2 regions of the Pseudonocardia sp. ZF1 genome follow, and region 1 is predicted to be linked to the other one. Evidence: riboswitches for the same ligand, from Rfam matches in the RefSeq annotation. Region 1 holds a riboswitch; the other holds the start of a gene.
The links. A riboswitch is a leader RNA that binds a small molecule or an ion and turns the genes downstream of it on or off. The one in region 1 is predicted to bind cobalamin.
Positions count from the first base shown of each region.

Region 2: it holds a riboswitch for cobalamin, as region 1 does, so the genes downstream of both, ZF1_RS24780 (ribonucleoside-diphosphate reductase subunit alpha) here and ZF1_RS18615 (hypothetical protein) in region 1, are expected to answer to the same signal.

Region 1 covers NZ_JAJNBY010000001.1:3,864,286-3,871,520, forward strand. The annotation lists gene ZF1_RS18595 (NAD(P)/FAD-dependent oxidoreductase) at 1-93, opposite strand, end outside; gene ZF1_RS18600 (hypothetical protein) at 347-556, shown strand; gene ZF1_RS18605 (4'-phosphopantetheinyl transferase family protein) at 680-1,387, shown strand; gene ZF1_RS18610 (DNA polymerase IV) at 1,395-2,855, shown strand; gene ZF1_RS18615 (hypothetical protein) at 2,875-3,243, opposite strand; cobalamin riboswitch at 3,279-3,465, opposite strand; gene ZF1_RS18620 (chloride channel protein) at 3,463-5,052, opposite strand; gene ZF1_RS18625 (MarR family winged helix-turn-helix transcriptional regulator) at 5,049-5,555, opposite strand; gene cobA (uroporphyrinogen-III C-methyltransferase) at 5,608-6,828, opposite strand; gene ZF1_RS18635 (cobalamin biosynthesis protein) at 6,825-7,235, opposite strand, start outside.
Region 2 covers NZ_JAJNBY010000001.1:5,154,228-5,161,462, forward strand. The annotation lists gene ZF1_RS24760 (four-helix bundle copper-binding protein) at 1-37, opposite strand, end outside; gene ZF1_RS24765 (hypothetical protein) at 158-544, shown strand; gene ZF1_RS24770 (ABC transporter substrate-binding protein) at 541-2,061, shown strand; gene ZF1_RS24775 (class I SAM-dependent methyltransferase) at 2,062-2,811, opposite strand; cobalamin riboswitch at 2,981-3,183, shown strand; gene ZF1_RS24780 (ribonucleoside-diphosphate reductase subunit alpha) at 3,315-6,203, shown strand; gene ZF1_RS24785 (ribonucleotide-diphosphate reductase subunit beta) at 6,209-7,235, shown strand, end outside.

The DNA of each region.
Region 1 (7,235 bases):
GGTCAGCACGACGCGGGCGTGCGCGGCCAGCTCCCACGCGACCGACACCCCGGCGATGCCGCCGCCGACCACCAGCACGTCCGCCGTCTCCATGCCCGCGACGATAGGTCGGCGGCCCCGGGGAAAACCGGTGGCCCCGGCCCGGGCGGTCGTCGTAGCGTCGCCGCCATGCTCATCCGGTTCCTCTGAGTGGCCCGCGGAGTCGACCTCCGCGCTCCGCCGCTGGCCCGTGACGTCCACCGGGCCCGGAACCGTCGCCGCCCTCGTGCGGCCCTTCCGGCGTCCCCGCGCGTCACCGGCCCTCCGCACCCGGTCCGAGTCCGACCCGATGCTCCGAGGAGGTCGTATGCCCACGACCCGACACACCCCTGTCCCCACCGCCGACACCGGTCCCGCCGGGGCGCCCACCCCCGCCAACCGCGCCGAGCGTCGCGCGGCGAGGCGCGGCCGGTCCGGCGCCCCGGGCGGCCCGCCGGCACCGCGCACGGCGGGGCCGGCCCCGCAGGCCCGCCCGGCCCACGTCCGCACGGACTTCGCCGCCCGCCGCAGCGGCTGAGGGCACGGGCACGATCACCGATCGGGCACCGGGGACGTCGGCGGGCGACCCTCCGCGTGCCCGATCCGTGATCACTCCCGGCGGTGCGGCCCGGCGCGGGGGCGACGTGGAAGGCTGGACGCCGTGACCGTCACCGTCTGGTGGGCCGCCCCGGCCGATCCCGGCGACCGCGCCGACCTCGTCGCGCTGCTGGACGCCCATGAACGCGAGCGGCTCCTCGCACTGCGCAGGCACGAGGACCGCGCCCGCTACCTCGCCGCGCACGCCCTGGCCCGGCTCGTGCTCGCCGAGCGGCTCGACACCGACCCCGCCGCGCTCGTCCTGGACCGGACCTGTCGCTGCGGGGAGCCGCACGGCAAGCCGCGCCTGGCCGGGCGCGGCGACGACCCCGGCTTCTCGCTGACCCACTCCGGCGCGCTGGTCGGCGTCGCGGTCGGGACCGGCCCGGTCGGCGTCGACGTCGAGGCGCACCGCCCGCTGTCCGGCCTCGACGGCCTCGTCCGGCACGCCCTCTCCCCCGCCGAGCTCGCCGCGGGCACGCCCGACGGCACCGGGTTCCTGGTCACCTGGACCCGCAAGGAGGCGCTGCTCAAGGCCACCGGCGAGGGCCTGTCGAGCCCGATGGACGCGATCACGCTGTCCCCGCCGCACGCCCCGGCCCGGGTGCTGGACTGGACCGGCACCGGCGGGAGCTGGTGGGTGGCCGACGTCGCCACCGGCCTCGACGACCACCCGGGCGCCGTCGCCGGGGCGGGACCGGTGGCCCCGGTCGTCACCGTCGCCGACGGCGACGCGGTCCTGTCGGTGCGCCGGGGCACGATGCACGGGTGATGGTGAGGTGACCGCGGCGGCCGACCGCTGGGTGCTGCATCTCGACATGGACGCGTTCTTCGCCTCCGTCGAGCAGCTGACCCGGCCCACCCTGGCCGACCGGCCGGTCCTGGTCGGCGGCGCGGGACCGCGCGGCGTCGTCGCGGGGGCGAGCTACCAGGCGCGGGTGTTCGGGGCCCGCTCGGCGATGCCGATGGGGCAGGCGCGGCGGCGCTGCCCGCACGCGACCGTCCTGCCGCCCCGGTTCTCGCTGTACAAGGCGCTGTCCGAGGAGGTCATGGCCGTCCTCGGCGAGTTCTCCCCGGTGCTCGAGCCGGTGTCGGTCGACGAGGCGTTCGTGGAGCCGCCCGACCTCGTGGGGGCCTCCCCGGACCGGGTGCGGGAGTGGGGCACCCGGCTGCGCGGCGCGGTGCGCGAGCGCACCGGGCTGCCCGCCTCGGTGGGTGCCGGGTCGGGCAAGCAGGTCGCGAAGATCGCCTCCGAGCTGGCCAAGCCGGACGGGTTGCGGGTGATCGCCCACGCCGAGCAGGCCGCCGTGCTCGACCCGCTCCCGGTGCGGTCGCTGTGGGGCATCGGGCCGGTCTCCGGCGAGGCGCTGCGGAAGATCGGGATCGAGACGATCGGACAGCTCGCCGCGATGGACGCCCGCGAGGTCGCCGGGGTGCTGGGCGGTGCCGTCGGGTCCGAGCTGCACCGCCTGGCCCGCGGTGTCGACGACCGTCCGGTCGCCCCGCGCGGCGCGGCCAAGCAGATCAGCGCGGAGACGACGTTCGACGCCGACCTGACCGCGATGAGCGCGGTGCACACCGCGGTGGAGTCGATCTGCGTCGCCGTGCACCGGCGCCTGGTCGCCGACGGCCGGACCGCCCGCACCGTCACGGTGAAGGCGCGGACCGGGGACTTCACCACCCACACCCGGTCCGAGACGACCCCCTTCGGGACCCGGGACCTGGCGACCCTGGTCGCGGTGGCCCGGCGGCTGGCCGAGGGCGCCGTCGGCGAGGGCGGGGTGCGGCTGCTGGGGGTGTCGGTGTCCGGCTTCGGCGACGAGCCGCCACTGGCGCTGTTCGACGCGGTGCCGTCGGAGAGCGGGTGGACGACGGCCCCGGCCCCCGACGCCCCGCCCGCGGCCACCCGCCCGGCCGCCGCGGCGGGGGTGACCGTGCTCGACGCAGCTCCGGAGAACGACGCGGCCACCGGGCCCGGCGCGATCGAGGAGTCCGGCGACGCGCCCGGCCCGCTCCGCCCGGACCGGCCCGACCGCGAACCCGACCCGGACCGGCCCTGGCGCGCCGGCGACGACGTCGCCCACCCCGAGCACGGCCACGGCTGGGTCCAGGGCGCCGGGCACGGGCGGGTCACCGTGCGGTTCGAGACCGCGCTCACCGGCCCCGGCCGCACCCGCACGCTCGACGCCGCCGACCCGGACCTCACCCGGGCCGACCCGCTGGGCAGCTGGCGGGGCTGAGCCCGGGCCCCGGGTGGGTTCAGCCGATCAGCGGGCTGCGGTGCGGCGGTGCGACGCGGCTGCCCTCGGCGATCCGGACGCGCAGCGTGGGAGCGGTGCGGGCCAGACCGTCGAGGACGGCGCCGAGCGCGGCGTCGCCCGCGGGGTCGCCCCCGACCAGCAGCACCGCGGCATCGGCGGGCCCGGCGGCGGCCCAGGCCCCGATCCGGGCGACGGCGTCGCGCGGTGTGACCGGCTCGACCCGCCACGCCTCGGCGTAGAACAGGGCGGTCGACTCGGCCTGCGGGAAGGCGAAGACCGTCCCGGCCTCGGCCAGCAGGTCGTGCGCCCCCGTGCGGGACGCGTCGCCGGACGGATCGGTACCGAGCACCACCAGGTCGTGGCTCATCGCATGTCCTCCTCGAGGGTCCGCGCCCTCATCAGTGGGAATCCGCGACGACGGGCAGTGTCCTGGCTCCCGGATCGGTACGCCCTCCCCGGCCTTCCCACCCTCGCGGGCGGTGGCGCCGGTGTGGGGAGGGCACTCCCCGGTGACAGTGGCGGGACCGCGCCGGACTCGCACCGGCTTCCTGTTCCGTCGTCGGCCGGAGCCCATCACGCGACCGGGTTAGCGGTCAACCGTCCCCCGCCCGGCCACTCCCCGCAGATGGTCGAGCAGGTCGTGCTCGGTCAGCGTCCCGAGCAGCGGCCCGTCCGGCCCCTCCCGCACGGGCAGCGCGGCGCCCCGGTGCGCGGCGAGCACCCCGAGGACGTCGTGCACGGAGCCGTCCGGGTCCAGGGCGGGCAGCTCCGGGTCGGGCGTCGTGCCGTCGGCGGGCCGCATGACCTGGGCGACGACGACCCGGCGCAGCGCCTCGTCGGTCGGGGCGTCGGCGGCGAGGTCGATCCCGCGTCGCAGCAGCTTGAGCGTGTAGATGTTGTCCCGCGACACCAGATTCGACAGGCCGGTGGCCAGGACGACGGCGGCCATCAGCGGCAGGATCAGGGCGTAGTCGCCGGTGAGCTCGAACACGATGAGCACCGCGGTGATCGGGGCGTGCGCGGCCCCCGCGAACACCGCCGCCATGCCGACCAGGCCGAACGCGCCGGGGTGCAGGTCGAGCGCCGGGAACAGGGCCGCGGCGGCGTAGCCGAAGGCGGTCCCGGCGGTGCCGCCGACGAACAGCGACGGCGCGAAGACGCCGCCGGACCCGCCGATGCCGATCGTGAGGCTGGAGGCGAGGATCTTCCCGACGACGAGCAGGAGCACGAACCCGACGACGTACCGGCCGCCGATCGCGGCCTCCAGCACCGGGTAGCCCACGCCGTACATCTGGGGCAGCGCCAGCAGCAGCGCGCCGAGCAGCAGCCCGCCGACGGCCGGGCGCAGCCACTCCGGGCCGCGCCAGACGGCGTCGCAGGCGTCCTCGACGACGTAGAGGATGCGGGCGAAGGCCCAGCCCAGCAGCCCCGCGAGCAGCCCGAGCAGCGCGTAGAGCGGCAGCTGGGCGGGGCTGCCCAGGTCGAAGTGCGGCAGGGTCAGGATCGCGCGGTCCCCGGCGATCACCTCGGCGACGACGTTCGCGACCACCGAGCTGATCACCAGCACGCCGAACGCCTCGGCGCTGAACGACCGCAGGATCAGCTCCAGGCCGAACACCACCCCGGAGATCGGGGCGTCGAACGTCGCGGAGATCCCGCCCGCGGCGCCGCAGGCGACCATCAGGACCAGCCGGGTGGCGGGCACCCGCAGCCACTGCCCGATGGCCGAGCCGAGCGCGGAGCCGATCTGCACGATCGGGCCCTCCCGGCCGACGGAGCCACCGGTGCCGATGCAGATCCCCGACGCGAGCGCCTTCACCGCGGCGACGGTGGCCGGGATCCGCCCGCCCCGGCGCGCGACGGCGAGCATCACCTCCGGCACCCCGTGCCCGCGGGCCTCCGGCGCGAACCGCTGGACCAGCGGGCCGTACACCAGGCCGCCGAGCACCGGGGCGACGAGCAGGAACCAGACCCCCAGCCCGGGCAGGTGCGGCGAGGCGACCCGGCCGGCGTCGGAGAAGTCCTCCCGGCCGGTGACCAGCCAGGTCACACCGAGGATCAGCTCGTGGAACAGCACCGACCCGATGCCGGCGCCGATCCCGATGACCGTCGCCAGGCCGACGAGCCCCGGCCGGGTGCCGACGAGCGCGCGGTGCAGCGCGCGGACCGCGGTCACCGGGCACCGTCCTCGGCGGGCACGGGCGCGACGGCCCAGTCGGTCTCGCCGATCTCGCCCGCGGCCTCGGCGAAGCGGCGCAGCGCGTCGCGGACCGCGGTGCGCTCGGCGGCGGGCAGCGTCGCGAGCAGCCGGTGCATCTCGGCGCGGCGCAGCCGGGTGACCTCGTCGACGAGCGCCCGCCCGGCCGGGCTGAGCGCGACGGCGACCTCGCGGCGGTCGTCGCCGGTGCGGGTGCGCGCGACGAGGCCGCGGGTCACCAGCCGGTCGCACATCCGGGTCGCCGTCGACGCCGACACGGTCAGCGCCCTGGCCAGGTCGGCCGGGCGCCGGGTGCCGTACTGGGCCAGCACGACCAGCGCGCGGTACTGGGGCAGGGTCACGTCGCCGGCCGTGTCACCGCCGGTGTGCTCGCTCGCGGCCAGGGACCGAGCCACCACGGAGAGCATCGCCCGGCTCGCGGTCATCACCGCGTCGACGACGTCATCGATCTCGTCCGTCACGCCCGCGATCGTTGCACATTGCAAACTTGCAGTGTGCAACGGGTTGCCGGGGTCACCCCCCGACGGGCGCCTGCAGCCCCGCGACGGGCCCGATCACGACGATCGCCGGCGGGCTGATCTCCTGCTCGGCCGCGACCTGCTCGGCGGTCTCCAGCGTCGCGCGGACCGACCGCTCGATCCGGGTGGTGCCGTCCTGCACGATCAGCACCGGGGTGTCGGCCGGGCGGCCGTGGGTGATCAGCGCCTCGGCGAACTTCCCGAGCCGCTCCACGGCCATCATCAGCACGATGGTGCCGGTCATCCGGCCCAGCGCGGTCCAGTCGGTGAGGCTGCGCGGGTCACCCGGCGCGACGTGCCCGGACACGACGACGATCTCGTGCGCGACCCCGCGGTGGCTCACCGGCGTCCCGGCGACGGCCGGTGCGGCGAAGGCACTGGTGATGCCCGGGACGACGGTCACCGGCACCCCGGCCGCGGCGCACGCCTGGACCTCCTCGAACCCGCGGCCGTAGACGAACGGGTCACCGCCCTTGAGGCGGACCACGAACTTCCCGGCCCGGGCGTGGGAGATGAGCAGCTCGTTGATCCGCTCCTGGGCCATGGCGCGGCCGTAGGGGATCTTCGAGGCGTCGATGACCTCGACCTCGGGGGACAGCTCGTCGAGGATGTCGCGCGGGCCGAGCCGGTCGGCGACGACGACCTCGGCGCGGGACAGCAGCCGCCGGCCGCGCACGGTGATCAGCTCCGGGTCGCCCGGGCCGCCACCGACCAGCGCGACCCCCGCCCGCGGGGGCTCGGCCGACTCGTCGACGACACCGGCGGCCAGCGCCTCGACCAGCGCGGTGCGCACGGCCGCGGACCGCCGGTGCGCGCCCCGGGCCAGCACGCCGACGGTGAGCCCGTCGTAGCCGCCGGTGGCGGGGGTGACCGCGGTGCCCTTGTCGCCGTCGTCGGCGCGGACGCAGAACACGCGGTCCCGCTCGGCCTCGGCGACGACGGCGGCGTTGGTCGCGGCCTCGTCGGTGGCCGCGATCGCGTACCAGGCGCCGGTGAGATCGCCGTCGGTCCAGCGGCGGGCCGTCCAGGTGATCTCCCCGGCCGAGGCCATGCCCTCGACCGCCGGGGTGACCTCGGGCGAGACGACCTCGACGACCGCTCCCGCGGCGATCAGGCGGGCGACACGGCGCTGGGCGACCTGTCCCCCACCGACGACGACGGCCCGGCGGCCGGCCAGGTCCAGCCCGACCAGGTACTGCTCGTGGTGCGCGTTCAACGACGTTCCTCTCCCGGACTCCGACGCCCGGCGGTGGCAGCGGTTCCCTGCGCGGGCCCCCCGCTCGACGGCGACGCCGGACGATAGCCGGGCCCGCATGTTTCGGAGGAGACCCCGGAGGGCAATCCCACATCCGCCGATCGGGCGGCCACGGCGACGGTGACGCCCTGACCAGCGGTCTTACCGACGACCAGGTGGGCCCCGTCGCCGGCGGCGAGCAGCGCGGCGGCCTCTGCGACGGACGGGGTCCCGACGGCCGCGGCCACCCGGGCATCCGGCCTCGGCACCGCGACCGCGGCCAGCGCGGCGGCCGCGAACCCGTGCGGCTCCCGCGGTGCGACGGCCGCCCGCAGCCCCGGTTCCGACACCCGCCGGTGCAGGGTGGCGACGACGGCGTCCCCGAGCTC
Region 2 (7,235 bases), 1.3 Mb from region 1:
TGCTGACGCCGGCGGCCTCGAGGACGTGGTGGCTCATGGGGATCTCCTGGTGTCCGGGGTGTGGGACCCGAGGGTTCCCGCGTGGCGGTGGCCGCACTCACCTGATTGTCACCCTCGACGTCTGAACAGTCCGTCATATGTCGCGTAGGGTCGGATCATGTCTGCGCTGTCCGCCGTCACCGTCTGCCGGGGATGCTGCTGCGGCTCCGGTCGCAAGCACCCGGGCCTGGACCGGCCCCACCACGACGGGCTGCTCGACCGGCTCACCCGGGGCATCGAGGGCCACGCGCGGCTGCGGACCAGCGCGTGCCTCGGCCCGTGCGCCGACTCCGACGTCGTCGTGGTCGGCCCCACCCCGGTCGCGCGACGGGCCGGTGCGCGGCCCGTGTGGCTGCGTGCGGTCCTGGACGCAGCGACGACCGACGCCGTCGCCGATTGGGTCCGCGCGGGCGGACCGGGTACGGCGCCCCGCCCGGCCGTCCTCGACGGGCACGTGTTCACCCCCGGCCTGCGCGCCTCGGACACCGGGCGGGCCGCCGGATGACCCCGCCCGAGCTGTCCCGGCGCCGGGTGCTGACCGGCGCGCTCGGCGTCGCCGCGCTCGCCCTCACCGGCTGCTCCGGCGGCGGGACGGGCGAGGAGCGGCTGCGGGTCGCCTTCGCGACCGGCGGCTCGCGCGAGTCGCTGGACCCGCACGTCCTGCCGCTCTACGTCGACCAGGCCCGGGCCAAGGCGTGCTTCGACACCCTCACCGGGTGGTCGCAGGACATGACCCCCGAGCCGCGGCTGGCCGAGTCCTGGGAGAGCGACGCGACCGGGCGGCGGTGGCGGATCCGGCTGCGCGCGGCCCGCTTCCACGACGGCTCCCCGCTCACCGCCGACGACGTGCTCGCCACCCTGGCCCGCATCACCGACCCGGCGACCACCGCGATCGCCGCGACCCTGTTCCGCGACCTCGACGCGGCCGCCTCGCGGGCGGTGTCGCCGACCGAGGTCGAGCTGGTACTGACCCGGCCGAACACGCTGTTCCCGCTGGCCTGGGGCGCGCCCGGCACCGAGATCGTCAAGGCCGGGACGACGTCGTTCGACCGTCCGAACGGGACCGGGCCGTTCCGGCTCGCGTCGTTCACCCCGGGCGGGTCCACCGTCTACGCCGCGTCGGAGGAGCACTGGGACGGCGCGCCCGGCGTACGTGAGCTGGAGTTCCTTCCCGTCGACGACGAGGCCGCCCGGATCGGCGCCCTGCTGTCCGGCCAGGTGCACTACGCCCACGACCTCACCCCCACCGGCGCCGCCCGGCTGGGGGGCGAGCAGCGCGCCTCGGCGCTGTCCGCGCCGGCCTCGGCGAGCCAGTTCCTGGTGATGCGGGTGGACCGGGCATCGTTCTCCGACCCGCGGTTGCGCGAGGCGGTGCGGCTGGGCATCGACCGCGAGGAGCTCGTGCGGGTCGTGCTGCTCGGGCGCGGCCGGGTCGGCGACGACATGTTCGGCCAGGGACTGCGCTACCACCCGGCGGGGGTGGGCCCGGTGGCACGGGACGTCGCGCGGGCCCGCGCGCTCGTCACCGAGGCCGGGGCACAGGGGGCGGCGATCGAGCTGCAGACCAGCGGCGCCGACCCGACCTTCGACGCCGCCACCGCACTCGTCGCGCGCCAGCTCGGCGAGGTCGGGCTGCGGGTCACGGCACGGCCGCTGCCGTCGTCGGGCTACTTCCGGGCCATCCGGCAGCAGGGCGTGTTCTCCCAGAACAGCACCGGCTCACTGCCGATCCCGGACTACATCGGACGCCGGATGCTGACCAGCACCCCGACCTACGACTTCACCGGCTACCGCAGCCCGGAGATCGACCGCCTCTACTACGCCGCCGTCGCCACCACCGACGACGCCGCGCGCACCGACGCGTTCGCCCGGATCCTCGGCCTGCTGCGCGCCGAGTCGGGCGCCCTGGTGTGGGGTGTGCGGGACTGGAACGTCGGCGTGGCGGCCGGGCTCACCGGGCTGGAGGCGGCCCGGCCGAACACGTTCGCCTGGGCGAACTTCGCGCGCGCCCGGCTCGGGTGATCAGCGGATCGCGACCAGGGTCCGCCGGTCGAAGGTCTGGGTGAGCGTCCCGACCTCGGCGAGCCCGGCGCCGGACAGCGCCTGCTCCCAGGCCGGTAGCGACGACCCGCCGGTGGCCCGGTCGGCGAAGCGGCGCTCCCGCTCGGCGAACCCGTCGGCCAGGGCGGGCTCGTCGGCGAGCGCGTCCCACCAGGTCCGGAAGTCCTCACCGGTCGCCAGTCCCCGGTCGGTGCGCTCGACCCGCAGGGTCCGGGTCAGCTCGGCCAGGCGCGGCCGGGCGGGGTCGGCGAGCAGGGTGTCGACGTTCACGAACACCCCGCCGGGGCGCAGCACGGACGCGAGGCGCTGCGCGAGCCCGGGCAGCGCGTGCTCGGGTAGCCAGTGCAGGGCGGTGGCCGAGACGGCCGCGTCGAACGGCCCGCCGCCGACGGCGTCGGTCCACCCGGGACGCGAGAGGTCGGCGTCGACCCAGTGGACGCGCTCGCCGGTGGTCCGCCGGGCCAGCTCCAGCATGACCGGGTCGACGTCGACGCCGACCACCTCGGCCCCGGTCCAGCGCGCCGCCGCGCGGGCCGCGAACGACCCGGGCCCACAGGCGAGGTCGAGCAGCCGGGCGGGGGTGCCGGCGAGCCGGTCGACGACGTCGAGCGCCAGCGCGAACAGTTCCTCCCGGTCGGGGATGTAGCGCTCCTGCTGGGCGTCCCACCGGCGCAGCCAGTGCTCGGCGTCGAGGTCCGTTCCGGTGGTCATCGCACTCTCCTGCACAACGGTGGCAACAGTGCGCCCGACGGTATCCGCGCGGACCCGTCGCACGGAAGGGACCGCCGGGCACGTGACCGGCGACGTTCACCGTGCGTGACTCGATGGTCGTCGAAACCGGAACTGATAGGGGGGTCGATCGTGTCCGGACCCCAGATGTAGTGTCCGGGGCGCTGGTGGTTCACCGGTCCGCACGGGCCGGTGAGGCAAGAGGGAACCCGGTGGGAATCCGGGACTGCCCCGCAGCGGTGAACGGGAACGACCGCCGTCAACAGCACTGGGAGTGATCCCGGGAAGCGACGGCCAGTAGGTGTGCGCAGTGCGCCCGTGAGTCCGAAGACCTGCCACCGGTGCGCGTGCCGACCGGTGCGCGCTGCTCCGGGGCCTCGTGGGACGGCGCCAGGGTGCGGTGGGCCGCCGACGACACGCCGACCCACCGCCTCCTCGTACCGCGCCCGCCCCCGGAGGGACGGCGACTCGCGAGGAGAGAGCCCGTGACGGCTTCCACCGCTGCACCGGCAGCAGCACCACCGGCCCTGCGCGTCATCCGGCGCGACGGGTCCGAGACCGGGTTCGACGCCACGAAGATCTCGGTGGCGACGACCAAGGCGTTCCTGGCGGTCGAGGGGGACTCGGGCGCGGCGTCGTCGCGCCTGCACCACCTCGTGGCCGGACTGACCGACCAGGTCGTCGCGGCGCTGACCCGGCACCCGGCGCGCGCCGTGCACGTCGAGCAGATCCAGGACCAGGTCGAACTCGCCCTGATGCGCGGAGGCCACCACAAGGTCGCCCGCTCCTACGTGCTCTACCGCGAGCAGCAGGCCCGGGCCCGCGCGCACGACGGCGGGGACACCGCCGCCGCGGACGCCCCGGTCGTACACGTCACCCACCCCGACGGCAGCCGGGCCCCGCTGGACCGGGTCCGCGTCGCCGCGGTGCTCGACGAGGCCTGCGCCGGCGTCGAGGACGTGACCCCGGACAGGGTGCTCGCCGAGCTGGACCGCACCGTCTACGACGGCATCACCGCCGACGAGCTGGCCCAGGCCCTCGTCCTGGCCGCGCGCACGCTGGTCGAGCGCGAGCCCGCGTACTCCCTGGTGGCCTCGCGGCTGCTGCTGGACCGGCTGCGCGCCGAGGCCGTGTCGCACCTGTCGGGCTCCCGGGAGACCCCGGACCACGCGACGATGGCCGGGCGGTACGCGGCCTACACGAAGGACTACCTGCGCCACGCCATCGCGATCGGCCTGGTCGACCCCGAGCTCGCGACCTTCGACCTGGACCGGGTCACCGCCGCGATCCGCCCCGGGCGCGACCTGCAGATCGGCTTCCTCGGCCTGCAGACCCTCTACGACCGCTACTTCCTGCACGAGCGCGGCGTGCGCTTCGAGCTGCCGCAGGCGTTCTTCCTGCGGGTCGCGATGGGGCTGGCGGTCCGCGAGGTCGACCGCGAGGCGCGGGCGGTCGAGTTCTACGAGCTGCTGTCGAGCTTCGACTTCATGGCCTCGACCCCGACGCTGTTCAACTCGGGCACCACCCGCCCCCAGCTGTCGTCGTGCTTCCTCACCACCGTCGACGACGACCTGGAGTCGATCTTCGGCGGCTACCGCAACAACGCGCTGCTGGCGAAGTACTCCGGCGGGCTGGGCAACGACTGGACCCCGGTCCGGGGGCTCGGCGCGCACATCCGGGGCACGAACGGCGTCTCCCAGGGCGTGGTGCCGTTCCTCAAGATCGCCGGGGACACCGCCGTCGCGGTGAACCAGGGCGGCAAGCGCAAGGGCGCCGCGTGCGCCTACCTGGAGACGTGGCACGTCGACATCGAGGAGTTCCTCGACCTGCGCAAGAACACCGGCGACGACCGTCGCCGCACCCACGACATGAACACCGCGAACTGGGTGCCCGACGAGTTCCTGCGCCGCGTGCAGGCCGACGGCGAGTGGACCCTGTTCTCCCCGGACGAGGTCCCCGACCTGCACGACCTCTACGGCACCGCGTTCGCCGAGCGCTACCGCGCCTACGAGGCGGCCGCGGCGCGCGGTGAGGTGCGGGTGCACCGCACGGTGCGCGCGGTCGAGCTGTGGCGGCGGATGCTGACCATGCTGTTCGAGACCGGGCACCCGTGGATCACGTTCAAGGACCCGTGCAACCTGCGCAGCCCGCAGCAGCACGCCGGCGTGGTGCACTCGTCGAACCTGTGCACCGAGATCACCCTCAACACCCGTGCCGGCGACGAGGGCGAGGTCGCGGCCTGCAACCTGGGCTCGGCGAACCTCGCCGCGCACGTCACCGCGGACGGGCTCGACGCCGACAAGCTGCGCCGCACGGTGACCACCGCGGTGCGGATGCTCGACAACGTCGTGGACATCAACTTCTACACGATTCCCGAGGCCCGCCGGTCCAACCTGCGTCACCGCCCGGTCGGCCTGGGCCTCATGGGCTTCTCCGACGCGCTGTTCACCCAGCGCATCGCGCCCGGCAGCGACGCGGCGGTGCAGTTCGCCGACCGCAGCGCGGAGGCGCTGTCGTTCCACGCGATCACCGCCTCGTCGGACCTGGCGGTCGAGCGCGGCCGCTACGCCAGCTTCGACGGGTCGCTGTGGAGCCGCGGGATCCTGCCGCTGGACTCGCTCGAGCTGCTGGCCGCGGCCCGCGGCGACGGCGAGCTCGACGTCGACCGGTCGTCCACGCTGGACTGGGACGCGCTGCGGGAGAAGGTGCGCACCCAGGGGATGCGCAACTCCAACGTGCTCGCCATCGCCCCGACGGCGACGATCTCGAACATCTGCGGGGTCGGGCAGTCGATCGAGCCGATCCACCTCAACCTGTACGTGAAGTCCAACATGTCCGGCGACTTCACGGTGATCAACCCGCACCTGGTCCGCGACCTCAAGGACCGCGGGCTGTGGGACGAGGTGATGGTCGCCGACCTCAAGTACTTCGACGGGTCGCTGGCCGAGATCGACCGGGTCCCCGCCGACCTGAAGGAGCTCTACGCGACCGCGTTCGAGATCGAGCCGCGCTGGCTCGTGGCCGCCGCCTCGCGCCGGCAGAAGTGGCTGGACCAGGCGCAGTCGCTGAACCTCTACCTCGCCGCCCCCAGCGGCCGGGCGCTCGACGAGCTCTACCGTCTCGCCTGGCGCTCCGGGCTCAAGACCACCTACTACCTGCGCACCCGCGCGGCGACGTCGGTGGAGAAGTCCACCCTCACCGGCACCGACGGCCGGCTGACCGGCGTGCCGAGCACCCCGGCCGCCGCCCCCGCCGCGTCGCCCACGGCCGGGGTGCCCGCGGTCCCGGCCACCGCCGTGCCCGCCACCGCCCCCGACCTCGATCCGGGCCGTGCCTGCTCGGTCGACGACCCCGACTGCGAGGCCTGCCAGTGACCACTCTGCAGCCCACCGGAAGCACCGAGAACGCCAGCGGCCTGGGCGAGATCGCCCGCGGCGCCGCCCCGATCGACGCCGACGACAAGCGCATGATCAACGCGCGCGCCGACGTCAACCAGCTCCTGCCGCTGAAGTACACCTGGGCCTGGGAGAAGTACCTGGCCGGCTGCGCCAACCACTGGATGCCGACCGAGGTCGCCATGCAGGCCGACATCGCGCTGTGGCGCTCCCCCGGCGGGCTCACCGACGACGAGCGCCTCATACTCACCCGCAACCTCGGGTTCTTCGCCACCGCGGAGTCGCTGGTCGCGAACAACATCGTGCTTGCGGTGTACCGCCACCTCACCAACCCCGAGTGCCGCCAGTACCTGCTGCGGCAGTCGTTCGAGGAGGCCGTGCACACCCACACGTTCCAGTACGTGTGCGAGTCGCTCGGGCTCGACGAGGGCGCGCTGTTCAACGCGTACCGCGAGGTCCCCTCGATCACCGAGAAGGACGCCTGGGCGCTGCGCTGGACCCGGGCCCTGTCCGACCCGGACTTCCGGACCGGCACCCCGGAGAACGACCGTGCGTTCCTGCGTGACCTCGTCGCGTTCTACGTGGTGTTCGAGGGCATGTGGTTCTACACCGGGTTCGCGCAGATCCTCTCGCTCGGCCGGCGCAACAAGATGGTGGGCATCGCCGAGCAGTACCAGTACATCCTGCGGGACGAGTCGATCCACCTGAACTTCGGCATCGACTGCATCAACCAGATCAAGATCGAGAACCCGCACCTCTGGACGGCCGACTTCGCCGCCGAGATCCGGACGATGCTGTACGAGGCGTGCGAGCTGGAGGTCGCCTACGCCCGCGACACCATGCCCCGCGGGATGCTCGGCCTGACCGCCGAGTCCTGCGAGCGCTACCTGCGGTTCATCACCGACCGGCGGGCCGAGCAGATCGGGCTCGCCCCGCTGTTCGGGGAGCCGGAGAACCCGTTCCCGTGGATGAGCGAGGCCATGGACCTGCGCAAGGAGAAGAACTTCTTCG